3 regions of the Streptomyces sp. 3MP-14 genome follow, and region 3 is predicted to be linked to each of the others. Evidence: riboswitches for the same ligand, from Rfam matches in the RefSeq annotation. Region 3 holds a riboswitch; each other region holds the start of a gene.
The links. A riboswitch is a leader RNA that binds a small molecule or an ion and turns the genes downstream of it on or off. The one in region 3 is predicted to bind thiamine pyrophosphate.
Positions count from the first base shown of each region.

Region 1: another riboswitch for thiamine pyrophosphate. It lies ahead of FH609_RS26135 (thiamine ABC transporter substrate binding subunit); the one in region 3 lies ahead of thiO (glycine oxidase ThiO).
Region 2: another riboswitch for thiamine pyrophosphate. It lies ahead of thiC (phosphomethylpyrimidine synthase ThiC); the one in region 3 lies ahead of thiO (glycine oxidase ThiO).

Region 1 is NZ_VDLZ02000018.1:71,897-77,452, forward strand. It holds gene FH609_RS26130 (ABC transporter permease) at 1-1,458, opposite strand, end outside; gene FH609_RS26135 (thiamine ABC transporter substrate binding subunit) at 1,488-2,573, opposite strand; TPP riboswitch at 2,610-2,715, opposite strand; gene rlmN (23S rRNA (adenine(2503)-C(2))-methyltransferase RlmN) at 2,799-3,905, opposite strand; gene FH609_RS26145 (ScbR family autoregulator-binding transcription factor) at 4,017-4,646, shown strand; gene FH609_RS26150 (TetR/AcrR family transcriptional regulator) at 4,692-5,267, opposite strand; gene FH609_RS26155 (NAD(P)-dependent oxidoreductase) at 5,376-5,556, shown strand, end outside.
Region 2 is NZ_VDLZ02000013.1:28,969-34,524, reverse strand. It holds gene FH609_RS21030 (YibE/F family protein) at 1-1,058, opposite strand, end outside; TPP riboswitch at 1,093-1,204, shown strand; gene thiC (phosphomethylpyrimidine synthase ThiC) at 1,197-2,852, shown strand; gene FH609_RS21020 (caspase family protein) at 3,042-4,289, shown strand; gene FH609_RS21015 (WD40 repeat domain-containing protein) at 4,395-5,556, shown strand, end outside.
Region 3 is NZ_VDLZ02000004.1:303,191-308,746, forward strand. It holds gene FH609_RS08105 (DUF305 domain-containing protein) at 38-739, opposite strand; gene FH609_RS08110 (DUF1996 domain-containing protein) at 884-1,753, opposite strand; TPP riboswitch at 2,151-2,263, shown strand; gene thiO (glycine oxidase ThiO) at 2,435-3,709, shown strand; gene thiS (sulfur carrier protein ThiS) at 3,706-3,975, shown strand; gene FH609_RS08125 (thiazole synthase) at 3,982-4,845, shown strand; gene FH609_RS30980 (DUF4190 domain-containing protein) at 4,916-5,556, shown strand, end outside.

The DNA of each region.
Region 1 (5,556 bases), on a different contig from region 3:
CGTCGGCTCGTCAGGACGCGCGATGAAGACCGTCGCGCCGAACTCGCCCAGCGAGACGGCGAACGCGAAGCCGGCCGCCACCAGCAGCGAGCGCCACACCAGCGGCAGGTCCACCTCCCGCCAGGCCCGCCACGGCGAGGCGCCCAGCACCGCCGCCGCCTGCCGCAGCCGGTCGTCCACCGCGCCCAGCACCGGCACCAGCACCCGCACCACGAACGGCACCCCGACCAGCGCCTGCGCCAGCGGCACCAGCACCCACGAGGACCGCAGGTCCAACGGCGGCTCGTCCAGCGCGATCAGGAAGCCGAAGCCCACCGTCACCGCCGAGGTCCCCAGCGGCAGCATCAGCAGCGCGTCGAAGCCCCGCGTCCAGCGGCCCGCCCGCCGCCGGGTCAACGCCACGGCCGCGCAGCCGCCGACCGCCAGCGCGATCAGCGTCGCGGCGGCGGCGAACCGCAGCGAGTTCCCGATCGCCTCCGCCGGCGCCACCAGGAACGTGCCGTCCGCGTGCGCCAGCGCCCGGTAGTGGTGCAGGCCGTAGCCGTCCGGGCCGGCGAGCGACCGTTCCACCAGCACGCCCAGCGGCAGCGCCAGCAGCAGCACCACCGTCGCCAGCACCCCGCCCAGCGCCGTCCACTGCGCCCAGCCGCGCGGCCGGTGCGCGGTGCCGGCCGGGTCGACCAGCGGCAACGCGCCGGAGCGCCGCCGGGTCACCAGCCGGTGGGTCGCCAACAGCGCGCCCACGGCGGCCAGTTGGAGCAGCGTCAGCACGGCGGCCGTGGGCAGGTCCAGCAGCTGCGCGGTCTGCCGGTAGATCTCCACCTCCAGCGTCGCCCGGCCCGGCGAGCCCAGGATCTGGATCACCCCGAACGAGGTGAAGGTGAACAGGAAGACCATCAGCGCGGCCGCCGCCACCGAGGGCGTCAGCGCCGGCAGCGTCACCCGCCAGAACGCCGCCAGCCGCCCGGCGCCCAGCACCCGCGCCGCCTCCTCCTGCCGGGGGTCGAGCTGCGCCCACAGCCCGCCGACCGTGCGCACCACGACCGCGTAGTTGAAGAACGCGTGCGCCAGCAGGATCGCCCACACCCCGTCGTCGAGCCGCAGCCCGAACGCGTCGTCGAGCACCCCGCCCCGCCCCACCAGGGCCAGGAACGCGGCGCCCGTGACCACGGTCGGCAGCACGAACGGCACGGTCACCGCCGCGTGCAGCACCCGCCGGCCGGGAAACCGCAGCCGCGCGAAGACATACGCGCCGGGCAGCGCGAGCGCCAGCGTCAACGCGGTGGAAGCCGCCGCCTGCCAGCAGGTGAACCACAGCACCCGCAGCGTGCCCGGGTCGCCCAGCACCTCGGGCAGCCGCCCCAGCTGCCACACCCCGTCCACGCGCAGCCCGCGCCCGACGATCGCGGCCACCGGGTAGCCGAAGAAGACCGCGAAGAACAGCAGGGGGACCGCCAGCAGCGCGCCCCCGACCAGGGCCCGCCGGGTCACCTCACGACCAGGTCGGTCCACTCGCCGATCCAGCGGTCGCGGTGCTCGGCGATCTCCTCGGGCGCCAGCTCGTGGACCTCCTCGACGGGCTCCGCGTAGCGGGTGAACTCCTCGGGCAGCGCGGCGTCCTGGCGCGCCGGGTACACGAACATGCTCAGCGGCAGGTCCTCCTGGAACTCGCGCCCCAGCAGGAAGTCCAGCAGCGCCCGGCCGCCCTCCGGGTTGGCGGCGCCGTCCAGGAGCCCGGCGAACTCGATCTGCCGAAAGCAGGTGCCGGTGGCCACGCCCGTCGGCGCCTCGTCGGGGCGCTCGTCCCCGCCGTAGACCACGCCGGCCGGCGGGCTGGTGGCGTAGGAGACGACCAGCGGCTTGTCCCCGCCCTGGCCGGCGCCGGAGAACCGCTCGTTGTACGCCTGCTCCCAGCCGTCCACCACCTCGACGCCGTTGTCCCGCAGCGACTCCCAGTACCCGGCCCAGCCGTCCTCGCCGAAGGCGGAGACGGTGGCCAGCAGGAAGCCGAGGCCGGGCGAGGAGGTCGCCGCGTTCTGCACCACCAGCAGGTCGGCGTAGGCCGGGTCGGCCAGGTCCTCCAGGGTCCGCGGCGGCGCGAGGTCGTGCTCGGCGAAGTAGGCGCGGTCGTAGTTGACGCAGATGTCGCCGGTGTCCACGGGCGTGACCCGGTGCTCGGCGTCGTCGAGCCGCAGCTCGGCCGGCACCTGGTCGAGGCCGGCGGCCTCGTGCGGCGCGAAGATCCCGGCCTCCAACGCGCGGGAGAGCAGCGTGTTGTCCACGCCGAAGAGCACGTCGCCCTGCGGGTTGCCGGCCGACAGCACGGCCTGGTTGACGACCACGCCGGCGTCCCCGGCGCGCAGCACGTTGACCCGGTAGCCGGTCTCCTCGGTGAACGCCTCCAGCACCTCATCGGAGACCAGGAACGACTCGTGGGTGACCAGCACCACCTCGTCCCCGCCGCCTTCGCCGCCGGCGCCGTCCCCGCCGTCGTCCGAGCCGCAGGCGGTGAGCGCCGCGAGGCCGAGAACGAGCAGGGCGGCCGTGGCCCGTTGGATGCTGCTGCGCTGCATGACGTCGCCTTCTACGCGCGGGCAGGCGCGGGCAGCACGAGAGGAGGTCCGAACTTCCTACCCAGCATGACCTGGGCGAGGTTCGAGGGTCTGCGGCCGGTGCCGCACTCTCAGCGCTGCGAGCGCTCCCCTGTCGGATGACGCGCACCGTGGTGCGCGGCTGTTCTGGTCCTGTTCTTCTGTTCGAACGCCAACGATAACAGCCGCCCGACGGCGCCCCGTTCCTCAGCGTTCGGCGGCCGCCAACTGCCCGCAGGCGCCCTCGATCTCCTGGCCCCTGGTGTCCCGCACGGTCACCGGAACGCCCCTGGCCTCCAGCGCCGCGACGAACGCCCGCTCGTCCTCGGGCCGGGAGGCCGTCCACTTCGATCCCGGCGTCGGGTTGAGCGGGATCAGGTTGACATGGGCGCCGCGCCCCTTGAGGAGCCGACCCAGCAGGTCGGCCCGCCACTCCTGGTCGTTGATGTCCCTGATCAGCGCGTACTCGATGGAGATCCGCCGGCCCGAGCGCTCCGCGTAGGTGGAGGCGGCGTCCAGCACCTCGCGCACCTTCCAGCGGGTGTTGACCGGCACCAGGGTGTCCCGCAACTCGTCGTCCGGCGCGTGCAGCGAGACCGCGAGCCGGCAGCTGAACCCCTCGTCGGCGAAGCGCAGCATCGCCGGCACCAGGCCGACCGTGGAGACGGTGATCCCGCGCTGGGAGAGGCCGACGCCGTCCGGCGCCTCGTCGGTGAGCCGGCGGATCGCGCCGACCACCCGGCGGTAGTTGGCCAGCGGCTCGCCCATGCCCATGAAGACGATGTTGGACAGCCGGGCCTCGCCGCCGGGGACCTCCCCGTCGCGCAGCGCGCGGGCGCCGTCCACGATCTGGTGGACGATCTCGGCGGTGGACAGGTTCCGGTCGAGCCCGGCCTGGCCGGTGGCGCAGAACGGGCAGTTCATCCCGCAGCCGGCCTGTGAGGAGACACACATGGTGACCCGGTCGGGATAGCGCATCAGCACCGATTCGACCAGGGTGCCGTCGTGCAGCCGCCACAGGGTCTTGCGGGTCGCGCCCTCGTCGCAGCTGATGTGCCGGACCACCCGCATCAGCGGCGGCAGCAGCGCGCCGGCCAGCTTCTCCCTGGCGGCGGCCGGGATGTCGGTCCAGCCGGCCGGGTCGTCGGAGAGCCGGGCGAAGTAGTGCCGCGACAACTGCTGGGCGCGGAACGGCTTCTCGCCCAGGGCGGCGACGGCCTCCCGGCGCTCGGCCGGGTCGAGGTCGGCCAGGTGCCGGGGCGGCTTGGACGCGCCGCGCGGGGCGACGAAGGTGAGTTCTCCTGGTGCAGGCATGGTGCGTCCAGTCTCGCAGACATGCCAAGGTCGCCGAATCCGGCCGGTCTCCGCCCGTCGAGGCGCCCCCGACGCTTGACATACCGATCGACCGGTTTTTAACTCGGAGGTATGCAACAACGATCAGCGCGCACCCTGCGACGGCTCGTCGACTCGGCCGCGTCCGAGTTCGACCGGGGCGGCTACGCGCGCACGACCCTGGACGACATCACCAGAGCCGCCGGCGTCACGAAGGGAGCGCTGTACCACCACTTCTCCTCCAGGGACGCACTCGCCGACGCGGTGCAGATCAGTTGTCGCGACCTCCTGGAGGACCTGCTGGACCTCGCGCGGGCCCGCGAGCCCTCGCCGCTCCAGCTCGTCGTCGACGTGACCCACAGCCTCAACCGCCTGCTGCACCACGAGTCCGTGGTCCGCGCCAGCGTCCGCATCGCGCGGGAACGGGCGCAGGTGCCGCCGCCGCCGTACGACTTCTACCGGCTCTGGCTGGGCCAGACGCGCACGCTGCTGCAAGAGGCCCAGAAGCGCGACGAGTTGGCCGAGGGGCTGTCGGACACCGCCTCGCAGGCGCTGGTCACCTCGGTGACCGCCGGCGTCGAGGTGCTGTGGTGGGACGGCACGCCCTACTCCGAGTCGGCGGACCGGCTGACCGCCGTGTGGGACCTGCTGCTCCCGCTGATCGCCCGGGGGGAGACCGGGCAACGGCTGCGCACCGCGCCGCCGGAGGAGGTCGGCGTCTGAGCCGACGGGCGTCTCCCCACGGGTTCGTGGGCCGCGCCCGGGACCCTACGCCGGCGCGTACGAGCGCACGAGGCGGGCGAGTTGGCGGCCCGTCACCAGCAGCGGCTCCTCGCTGCGGTTGACCTGGGCGGTGACCTCGGCGCCCTCCAGGGCGGAGACGACGGTGACCGCCAGTTCCCCGGCGCTCTCGGCCGGGAGGCCGCCGCGCACCAGCCTGTCGTGGACCAGCCGCACCCAGTCGCGCAGCGCGTCGGCGCAGACCCGTTGGATCTCCGAGTCGGTGCCCAGCGTCTCCAGGGCCGCCGCCGTGACGGGGCAGCCGTCGATCCAGCCCGACTCCCGCAGTTCGACGGCGAGTTGATGGGCGCAGGCCGTCACCGCATCGGCCGGGTCGTCGTCGCTGTCCAACGCCTTCCGCAGGAGCGTCGAGAACTCCTCGGCGCTGTGCGTGATCGCGGCGACGGCCACCGCCTCCTTGCCGCCGGGGAAGAAGTGGTAGACGGAGCCGAGGGTGGCCCGCGCCTCCCGGGCGATCTGCTTGATGCCCGTGCCCACATAGCCCTGTCGCTGGAGGAGGCGCGCCGCCGCGACGACGATCCGGTCCCGTGTGCTGGTCTGCATGGGGCCACCGTACCGAGCCACCGAATAGAACGCTCGATCTAGCGCCGTGATGCGGTCCCCCCACCTCTAAATAGAGCGCTCGTCCTAGCGCAGGGTGGAGAACTCGTCATGGGCAACACCAAGCAGTCGGTCACCGTCATCGGGCTCGGCCCCATGGGCCAGGCGATGGCCGGCGCCTTCCTCGACCGGGACTACGACGTCACCGTCTGGAACCGCACCCCGTCCCGCGCGGACGCCCTGGTCGGGCGCGGGGCGGTGCGCGCGCCGAGCGTGGCGGAGGCCCTGGCCG
Region 2 (5,556 bases), on a different contig from region 3:
GCCTGCTTCAGCTCCCAGACCGCCGAGGTCTGCGTCACCGTCACGTCGTCCAGCACGCCGAGCGAGCCAATCAGGATGCTGGCGAGCAGCAGACCTCTGATCTCGATGTCCGGATAGAGGCTGTGCACCAGGCCGGTCTGGTCGTCGGTGTTCCCGGTCAGATGCGCCAGGCTGATGAAGAGCGAGCCGAGCAGACCGATCAGCAGCAGCGACACCAACGTGCCCAACACGGCCACGGACGTTCGGGCGTTGACCCCGTGGCAGAGGTAGAGCGTCACCAACATGATCACGCTGCCGCCGATCACCGCGACCAGCAGCGGGTTCGAGCCATGGAGCACGGCCGGCAGGATGAACAGGGTCAGCACCAGGAAGCTGGCCACCAGGCCGACCAGCGCCAACAGGCCGCGCAGCCGGCCGACCGCCACCACCACCAGCGCGAACAGCGCGCCCAGCAGCAGCATCGGCACCTCGCGGTCCACGTCGACCACGCTGTAGCGCAGCTCCTCCGGAGCCTCGGGTGCGTAGGCGACGACGACCTTCTGCCCCTCGTGGAAGCGCTTGGTCGCGTCGGGCGGCACGACCTCGGTGAACGTGTGCCCGACGTGGGGTCCGCTGGTCACCTCCACCGTGGCCTGCTCGCACGGCCCGCTGGCTCCGCGCTGCACCTGTACGCCGAGGTCCTCGCAGGGGTGCTCGGTCAGCTCGGTGACCGACGCCTCCTCGTGCTGCTGGTCGAAGCCGACGCCGGTGCGTTCCTGCTGCTCCGGCGCGCCGCCCGGCCAGAGCAGCACCAGGCCGACGGCCATCGCCACGCCGAACGGCACCAACACGGCGGCTATCACCCGCCGCAGATGGTCCGAGACGGGCGGCACCGGGCCGTGCTGGTGGGTGTGGCCGTGCGGGTGCGCGTGCGGGTCCAGGGGGTCCAGCGGGTACCGGGGGTCCTGGGGGCGGTCCCGAGCGGGGTCCGGAGGGCGGTCCCGAGCGGGGTCCTGAGAGGGGTCCTGAGGGGAGGTCACCGTCCGATCATCGCCTAAGCGACCAGGCCCCCTGTTCATCGCCGCCGTCGTGCCCTTAGCGTGGAGGGGCAAGAATCGTCATCGCGGGAGCTTCGAGCACGAGGCTGAGAGGGCGCTGCGGCTGCGCCGACCGCCGAACCTGTTACCGGGTAATGCCGGCGTAGGGAGCAAGGTCTGATGACCGATCAGCGAACAGGCGCGTCCAGCACGCCCGTCATCGGCGCGCACAAGGGATATCTCACCGGATCTCGCCCGGACATCCGGGTGCCGGTGCGACGGGTCCACCTCACCGACGGCAACAGCGTCACCCTCTACGACACCTCGGGTCCTTACACCGACCCCGAGGTGGAGTGCGACGTGCGCGCGGGGCTGCCCGCGCTGCGGCGGCGGTGGATCGAGGAACGGGCGAACGACGGGACCCGGGACGTTACCCAACTGGCCTACGCCAGAAGGGGCGAGATCACCCGGGAGATGGAGTTCGTGGCGCTGCGGGAGAACCGTTCTCCCGAGTTCGTCCGCGACGAGATCGCCGCCGGCCGGGCGGTGCTGCCGGTCAACATCCAGCACCCGGAGAGCGAGCCGATGATCATCGGCCGAAACTTTCTGGTCAAGGTGAATGCCAACATCGGCAACTCGGCCGTCACCTCCTCCGTCGACGAGGAGGTGGAGAAGATGACCTGGGCCACCCGCTGGGGCGCCGACACGGTCATGGACCTGTCCACCGGGCGGGACATCCACACCACCCGCGAATGGGTGCTGCGCAACTCGCCGGTGCCCATCGGCACCGTGCCGCTCTACCAGGCCCTGGAGAAGGTCGGCGGGAAGGCCGAGGAACTCAGCTGGGAGGTCTACCGCGACACCGTGATCGAACAGGCCGAGCAGGGTGTCGACTACATGACCGTGCACGCCGGGGTGCTCCTGCGCTATGTGCCGCTGACCGCGCGGCGCAAGACCGGGATCGTCTCCCGGGGCGGCTCGATCATGGCGGCCTGGTGCCTGGCCCACCACCGGGAGAGCTTCCTCTACACGCACTTCGCCGAGCTGTGCGAGGTCCTCGCCGCCTACGACATCACGTTCTCGCTGGGCGACGGGCTGCGCCCCGGCTCCATCGCGGACGCCAACGACGCGGCGCAGTTTGCCGAGTTGCGGACGCTGGGCGAGCTGTGCGCGGTGGCGCGCGAGCACAACGTCCAGACGATGGTGGAGGGTCCGGGGCACGTCCCGATGGACAAGATCAAGGAGAACGTGGACCTCCAGCAGGAGATCTGCCGGGAGGCGCCGTTCTACACCCTGGGCCCGCTGACCACCGACATCGCGCCCGCCTACGACCACATCACCTCGGCCATCGGCGCCGCGATGATCGCCTGGTGGGGTACCGCGATGCTGTGTTACGTGACGCCCAAGGAACATCTGGGGCTGCCGGACCGGGACGACGTCAAGGCCGGGGTCATCGCCTACAAGATCGCCGCGCACGCCGCCGACCTGGCCAAGGGCCACCCGGGCGCCCAACTCTGGGACGACGCGCTCTCCGACGCGCGGTTCGAGTTCCGGTGGGAGGACCAGTTCAACCTCTCCCTCGACCCGGACACCGCCCGCGCCTACCACGACGAGACGCTGCCGGCGGAGCCGGCCAAGACCGCTCACTTCTGCTCGATGTGCGGGCCGAAGTTCTGCTCGATGAAGATCAGCCAGGACATCCGGGCGGACTTCGGCAATCAACTCGAAGCCGGGGTCGATCAGTTGGCAACTGACGAGATCGAGCGGGGGATGGCGGAGAAGTCCCGCGAGTTCGCGGAGTCGGGCCAGCGGGTGTACCTGCCGCTGACCGACTGAGCGGCCCCGGTCACGTACCGGAACGGCGCCGGTCCCGGGCACCCGGGACCGGCGCCGTTCCGCGCCCGAGCCCACCCGTTGGTGACTGTCAGTGATGGCGGGTACGCTCGTCGGTGAGTTGGCTCGGCTCGATGACGAGGCGTCAGCGGGACATTCAGCGGGACATTCAGCGGGACAGGGGGTGGAGCGGTGTCGCGTGTGGGGGCGTTGCCGGTCGGCGGGGTGTCGGTCGAGGTGTTGTCCATCGGGGTGGGGGCCTTCGACGAGGGGGTGGACTGGGAGGACCTGGGTTTCGTCGCGGAGCGGGCGGCGGAGGTGGCCAGCGCCTTCGAGCGGTTCGGCGTCCCGGTGCGCTCGGTGCGCGACACGACCAGGAGGCAGATCGACGAGGCGGTCCGCGCCCGGATCGAGCCGGCCGACCCGACGACGGCGCCCGAGCTGCTGGTCGTTCACCTGTCGGGGCACGGGCGCTCCGACGCCGACGGTCAGCTGCGGTTCATCGGGCGGGACGGGCGGACCGTCGATGTCGCCTCCTGGATGGCGACGGCGCAGGAGGAGGCCCAGCTCAGCCCGGCCGACCGGCGCTTCGTCTTCCTGGTCGACACGTGCGAGGCGGGCGCGGCGACCGGCCGCCAGTCGGTCACGGAGCTGGGCGGCGAGCGCGGCGTCTGGTCGCTGGGCGCGGCGGTCAGCGGGCTGCCCACGGAGGGTGGCCGGTTCAGCGGCTGGGTGGCCAGAGCCCTGCACCGGCTCGCCGACACGGACTTCGCGCTGGACGCCGGGCCGTTGGACTTCGCGCGGTTCGTCCGCGAGCTGCTGGCCCTGACCACGGCCGAGCGCGGCCGATGGCGGATCTCGACCGGCTTCAGCCTCGAACAGGGCGACGGGGACTGGCCGTTTCTGCCCAACCCGCGCACCATCCAGCTCACCCCTGAGCAGATCGAGGAGCAGCGCAGATCGTTCTGGTATGTCCCCGGGCAGGATCTGGGCACCCAGATCGCGGCCGGCTCGGAGATCGACGACGCCGAGTACTTCGTCGACCGGGCCTCGGGCCGGGGGCTGGTCTCCACCGACAGGGCGCACGGCTTCTTCAGCGGCCGGGTCGAGCAGCTCGCGGCCGTGCGCGCCTGGTTGGCGGAGGAGACCCCGCTGCTCGCCGTCACGGGCGAGGCCGGCTCGGGGAAGTCGGGGCTGATCGGGGCGGTGGTCTGCGCCGGGCACCCCCAGATCCGGGACCGGTTCCGCGCGCTGTGGACCGCCGCCGACCCCGAACTGCCCGAGATCCCCGGCCTCATCGCCCTGCACGCGCGCCAGCGCGGTGCCGGGCAGCTCGTCGAGATGATCGCCGACCGGGCGGGCCTGGCGATGCCGGAGCCGGAGACGGGGCCGGACGACGACCCTGGCGAGGCCGTCCGTGAGGGCGGCGGTCGGAAGTGAAGTGCCGAGCTGCTGCGTGAGGCGCTGCGTCGGGAGGACCGTCGGCGGCTGATCGTTGTCGACGCCGTCGACGAGAGCACCGAGCCCGAGCGGGTGCTCGCCCTGGTGCGGAGCATCGCCGGCTCGGACGAGGCGCCGTGCCGCTTCCTGCTGGGGGCGCGCCGCGAAGTGCTGCCGCCCCCCTCGGAGTTCAGCCCCGAGGAGATCGGCTGGGTCGACCTCGACACCGTCGCCACGGAGACCGTGGGGAAGGACGTCCGCGACTACCTCGCCCGGCTGTTGCGGGCCAGCGAGCCCTACGCCACCGGCCCGGCCGCCGCGTACGTGGACCTCATCGCCGAGATCGCCGCCCCCAGGCTGGTGCGCCGCGAGCACGAGGGCCGCGCCTGGGGCCCCTTCCTCCTCGCGGGCATGTTCGCGCACTACCTGGTGACCCTGCCCAACCCGCCGGGCAACGCCATCGACGCTGAGGCCCACGCCGAGCGCGCCACCGGGGACCTGCCGCAGATCCTGGAGCGGGTGTTGGACACCAGGGCGGCCGAGTTCCCGCTGCTGCGACCCCTGTTGGCGGTCCTCGCCCGCTCGCGCGGGGACGGGATGCCCCTGACGGTGCTGCGCCGCTGCCTCGCCGTGGTCGTCGCGTCGGGCCCCGGTGGGGTCTCCGAGGAGGACTGCCAGCGCACCCTTCGGGAGGCGTCGCCCTATCTGCGCACCGGCATCGAGCCGACGACCAGGGTGGCCCTCTACCGCCTCTTCCACCAGGGCCTCGCGGACTACCTGCGGCGCTTTCCGCACAGCAAGAAGACCCCGCTGGGCGAGGGGGAAGAGGAGCGCGCCGTGGAACGCGCGCTGCTCGACGGCCTGTTGGCGCCGCAGACCGGCGAGGCGGCGGACGGCGAGCCGGCGGATCGGGGCGATTCCTGGGCGGAGGCCGAGCCGTATCTGCTGAGCCACGCGCTGGCGCACGTCTGGGCGGCCGGCTCGGTCGAGTGGGCCGAGCGGCTGCTGACCGAGCCGCGCTTCCTGGTCCGCTTCGACCTCGACGAGGACGCCCGTGCCCTGGAGTTGGTCCGCTCGCCCGAGGCCCAGGAGTGCCTGCGGCTGCTGGGGATGTCCTGGCACGCCCACGCGCGGTTCGGCAGCGCGGCGGACCGGGCGGCGCGGCTCGCCTTCGACGCCTACCGGCTGCATCTCCCGGCCTGGCGGGTCGAGTTCGGGCAGCTCGCCGAGAGCCTGACCCCCCGGGACGGCGCCAGGGCGCTCCCGC
Region 3 (5,556 bases):
GTGGTGGGGGAAACCACCGAGTCGTGGGGCCGGGCGGTCAACCGGTGAGCCGGTCCAGCTCGGCGCTCTGGGTGGAACGGGCCCGGTCCAGGTCGGCGGCGAGCGCCACCGTGGCCGGGTCGGTGCCGGCCTCGGTCTCCGCGCGGGAGACCTCGGCCGTCTCGGTCAGGTGCTCGTCGAGGTGGGCCAGGGCCTCCTCGTCGAACGCCGGCCCGTCGAGGGCGGCCAGCTCGGCCAGTTCCTCCCCGGTGACCATGCCGGGCATGTTGTGGCCCTCGTGGATGTTCACGTACTCGACGCCGGCCTCCGCCAACAGCGCGTGCAGCGCCTCTAGTTCGGCCTGGCGGCCGGGCACGAGGTCGGCGGCGAAGGCGCGGAGCGCCGGGTCCTCGGCCCGCTCGGCCACGGTGTCGAGGAACGGGAGCAGCTGTTCGTTGACCGGGATCATCAGCTGCGCCCAGGCCAGGTCGGTGGCGCTGAGCCCGCCGGCGCCGGCGTTGTCGCTCGGGCTCGCCGAGGGGGACGGCGGCGGCGAGGCCGCGCCGGGCTCCTCGCCCGACGTCTCGTTCGCCGAAGTCCCCTCCGTCGAGGAGGCGTTGGGCTCGTCGCTCCCGGAGGAGCCGCCGCAGCCGGTCGCCAGCAGCGCGACGCCGAGGGCGAGGCCCAGTGCGGTGCCGAGGCTGGCGCCCGGTGCGGCGAACGGTGTCCGGCCCATGGCCGAGCGTGCTGTCCCGGTCATGAGCCGGTCATCCGATCTCCCGTGATCCGGCATCGGCCCGTCTCGCCCGGGCCGATGCGCGTACCTGTCACTTCGCCGTCGCCGCCTCGCCGTGGTCCCGCCGTCGGGTCAGCCCCGACGGCGGGCACAGGCGGCGTCGCCCGCTCAGCCGGGGATGCCGTCAGGGCCGCACTTGATGACGGCCCTGATGCAGTCCGTCACCCGGCGCTCCATCTCCGGCTCCGGCCAGGCGTTGAAGAAGTCGCCGTGCATCGTGTATCCGGCTCCGGACGCCAACTCGAAGCGCGAGGGATCGCCCGTCACCGGGTACCGCAGCACCTGCCGGAGCTTGGGCACCGACACGGGGTGGGTGGACGGGCAGGTGCCCGCCACCGGGTAGGACATGTGGCTCTTGTGGTCCGGCGAGTCCAGGTTCACCCCGTCCCAGCACTGCGGGAAGTCCAGGTAGGACTCCAACGCGGTGCCCTCGGGGCAGTTGACGAAGTCCTTGGACGGGTCCACGTGCCCGGCGTGCAGGCAGGACCAACGGGAGGTCACCCCGGCGTCGTCGGGACCGGTCGCGACGGCGTTGCCGGCCACGATCTTGAGGCCCTGGGGCAGCGGCTGGGTCTGCGCGAGCGTCTGCTCGTTGACGCCCTCGCCCAGGTAGTAGAAGGTCGCGCTCTGCGGCTCGACGGGCTCGCCGTCCACGAAGAGCGTCGGCACCCAGTACGACGAGAGGTCGATCGCCGGGTCACAGGTGCTGTCGGATTCCAGCAGGTCCCCGAGGTTGGTGTGCGCGTCGGTCACCGTGCTCCCGAAGAAGCTGTGGCTGTGCGAGGCGCCCGGAAGCCCGGGGAAGACGATCGGGTCGTCGGGCCGCCGGTGGCTGAACTCGCACTCGGCGACGAACTCCGCCACCCGCACCGCCTCGGCACCGACCCGTTCCTCGGCCGGGGCTGGCGACTCGGCGGCCCCGGCCGTGCCGGCCACGACCAGCGAGGCCAGCAGGCCGGTGAGGGCGAGAACCGCCATCATCAGGCGCCGGGGGGTGCTCCACAGCGCGGTCAGGACACGAGATCGGCCGACGGGTTGTCTCACGGGTTGGTTCACGGCTCTCCCTATGGGGTTGTGGGGGCTGCCCCGCCCGGTCCGGTTGCCGGGCGGAGTCACCAGAGAGCGCTCTCTGAGCCCGGAACATAGGAGCGGCGGGAGGCAGCGTCAAGGAGTGCGACACATTCCCGGAACCGAGGCCAGGAGCGGGTGAACTCGGCCGTCGGGTCGCCGGGTTGCCTCCCGACCAAGATCAGAGAGCGTTTTCTGATCTTGGTCGGGAGGGCGGCGGTGCGGGGGCGTGCGGCGCGCGGGGCGGAGGCGTCGAGGCGAAACCCTCCCAAACGCCGCTCCCCGCCGGGTACTACGCTGGCCGACGGAACGAACCCACGGGAGCCCGGACGCACCGGGCTGAGAGGGAGGCTGGGCGGCCTCCGACCGTACGCACCTGATCCGGGTCATGCCGGCGAAGGGAGGAGGCGAGGCTTCATGGGAAGCGGCGAGAACCGGGAGACCGGCGCGGGCGCGGCCGCGGGGGCAAGCGCGGGCGCGGGCGAGAGGTCGCGCGCGGGCGCGCGTGCCGGCGCGGGTGCGGGTGCCGGCACGGACGCGGGGGTGCGCGCCGGGGCAACGGGGCTGCCGGGCGCGGGAGTACGCGCCGGCGTGGCGGGCACCGGACGGCCGCCACGGCCCGACGTGACGGTGGTCGGCGGCGGGCTGATCGGGCTGGTCACGGCGTGGCGGGCGGCCGGGGCCGGCCTCTCGGTGGCGGTGGTGGACCCGGCGCCGGGCGGCGGGGCCGCCTCGGTCGCGGCGGGGATGCTGGCCCCGGTCACCGAACTGCACCACGGCGAGGAGGCATTGCTCGACCTGAACCTGGCCTCAGCGCGCCGCTACCCGGACTTCGTCGCCGAACTGGCCGAGCACGCCGAGGGCGACGTCGGCTACCGCGCCTGCGGCACGCTGGCCGTGGCGCTCGACGCCGACGACCGGGCGCTGCTGCGCGAGTCACACCTGTTGCAGCGTCAGTGCGGCCTGGCGGCCGAGTGGTTGACCGGCCGCGAGTGCCGCCGCCTTGAGCCGATGCTGGCGCCCGGGGTGCGCGGCGGGCTGCGCGTCGACGGCGACCACCAGGTCGACCCCAGGCGGCTGACGGCGGCGCTGCTGGCGGCCTGCGAGCGTGCCGGGGTGGCCCTGGTGCGGCGGGAGGCGAGCGCGCTGCTGGTGAACGGCGACCGGGCGGTCGGGGTGCGACTCGCGGACGGGGACCAACTGCACGCGGCGCACACGGTGTTGGCCGGCGGCAGCCGGAGCGGGCGACTGGCGGGGCTGCCGCCCGAGGTGTCGGTGCCGGTGCGGCCGGTGAAGGGCCAGATCCTGCGGCTGCGCGATCTGCCGGGCCTGCCGCCGCTGTTGGGCCGCACGGTGCGTGCCGTGGTGCGCGGCGAGCAGGTGTACCTGGTGCCGAGGGCCAACGGCGAGCTGGTGCTGGGCGCCACCTCGGAGGAGCGCGGCTGGGACACCTCGGTCACCGCCGGCGGGGTCTACCAACTGCTGCGGGACGCACACGAGTTGCTGCCGGGGATCACCGAGCTGCCGCTGGTCGAGACCCGCGCGGGGCTGCGCCCGACCACGCCGGACAACGGGCCGCTGCTGGGTCCGACGGCGCTGCCCGGGCTCCAGCTGGCGACGGGCCACCACCGCAACGGGGTGCTGCTGGCCCCCATCACCGGCGAGACGCTGGCCGCGACGCTCACCGGGGCCGAACCCCCGGACCAGGCCCGCCCGTTCCACGCCGGCCGGTTCACCGGCGCGGGCGCGGGCGCGGCGACGGGCGCTGGCGGGCCCGCCGGCGCGGACCGACCCGCGAACGCCGGCGCGGGCACCGGCGCGAGCCCGCTGGCGCGCGCCGGCCGGTCGTCGGAGGTGTCGGCATGACGACGCCTCCCGACGGTCGGATGACCGTCTCCGTGAACGGCGAGGCCCGCGAGCTGCCGGCCGGCACCACCCTGGCGGCGCTGGTTGGCGAGTTGAGCGGCGCGCCCACCGGGTCGGCGGCCCCCGGCTCGGCGCCCCCCGGGACCGCGCCGTCCGGGATCGCGGCGGCCGTCAACGAGACGGTGGTGCCGCGCGGCCAGTGGTCGGGGTTCCGGCTCGCCGAGGGCGACCGGGTCGAGGTACTGACGGCGGTACAGGGAGGCTGAAGACGGATGACCGAGACAACCGAGACGAGCGATGCCACCGCCCACCGATCCGCGCCGCCCGCCGCCGTCGACGCGGACGAACCGCTGACGCTCGGCGCGCTGCGGCTCAACTCCCGGTTGATCATGGGCACCGGGGGCGCCCCCAGCCTCGCGGTGCTCCGCGACGCCCTGCGCGCCTCCGGCACCGAGCTGACCACCGTGGCGATGCGCCGTCTCGACCCGACGACCAGCGGCTCGGTGCTCTCGGTCCTCGCCGAGCTGGACATCGCGGTGCTGCCCAACACCGCCGGCTGCCACACGGCGGGCGAGGCCGTGCTGACCGCCCGGCTGGCGCGCGAGGCGCTGGGCACCGATCTGGTGAAGCTGGAGGTCATCGCCGACGAGCGCACCCTGCTCCCCGACCCGGTGGCCACCCTGGAAGCGGCCGAGACCCTGGTCGACGACGGCTTCACCGTGCTGCCCTACACGGGCGACGACCCGGTGGTGGCGCGGCGGTTGGAGGACGTGGGCTGCGCCGCGGTGATGCCGCTGGGCTCGCCGATCGGCTCCGGCCTGGGCATCCGCAACCCGCACAACTTCGCGTTGATCACCGAGCGGGCCGGCGTTCCGGTAATCCTGGACGCCGGGGCCGGCACCGCCTCCGACGTGGCGCTCGCGATGGAGTTGGGCTGCGCCGGGGTGATGCTGGCCTCCGCCGTGACCAGGGCGCGGCGGCCGGTGCTGATGGCGCGGGCGATGCGCGAGGCGGTGTCGGCCGGCCGGCTGGCGGCGCTGGCGGGCCGAATTCCCCGGCGGCACTTCGCCGAGGCGTCCTCGCCGACGGACGGTCTGGCGGCGCTCGACCCCGAACGCCCCGCTTTCGCACGCTGATATACGCTTCCGCCACTCCCCGAGGTTTCCCGGCGGGGTCCGCGCCCGATCTCTCGTTCTGGGAGCCCAGTTGAGTACTCCGACCACGCCCGGGTGGCCGGCCGGCGGCCCGGAGCCGCCGGGCGCGCAGCCCGCGCCCTCGGTGCCGCCGCCCCCGGCCCGGTTCGAGCCGCTGGCGGTCTGGGCGTTCGTGCTCTCGCTGGTCGCGCTCTTCCCGGTGGCGCTGGTGTTGGGCGTGCTCGCGCTGGGCCGGCTGGCCAGCGGCCGGGCGCGCGGCCGGGGCCTGGCCGTCGCGGCGATGGCGCTGGCCGGCGTCCAGATCGTGGCGTTGGCGGTGCTGGTGCCGATGGCGCTCAACGACTCCGACGACGGCTCGGGCGGCACCGCCGAGTCCGGGGAGCGGGCGCCGGGCGACGACGGGGAGAACGGCGACAAGGGCTCGGACGGCGGGACCGGCGGGGACGACGGGAGCAACGGGGACGACGGCGGCGACGCGGCGGGCCCGGACGGCGAGAAGCGGACGGTCCTGGACATCGGGATCGGCGACTGCTTCGACTCCTCCGGCGGCATCGACCAGTACGAGGACGAGGGCGCCATGGAGCGGTTCGTCACCGTGCTGCCCTGCGAGGCCCCGCACGAGGGCGAGGTGTTCGGCTCGGTCGAGGTGACCGGCTACGACGCCTTCCCCGGCGTCGAGGAGCTGGCCGCCTT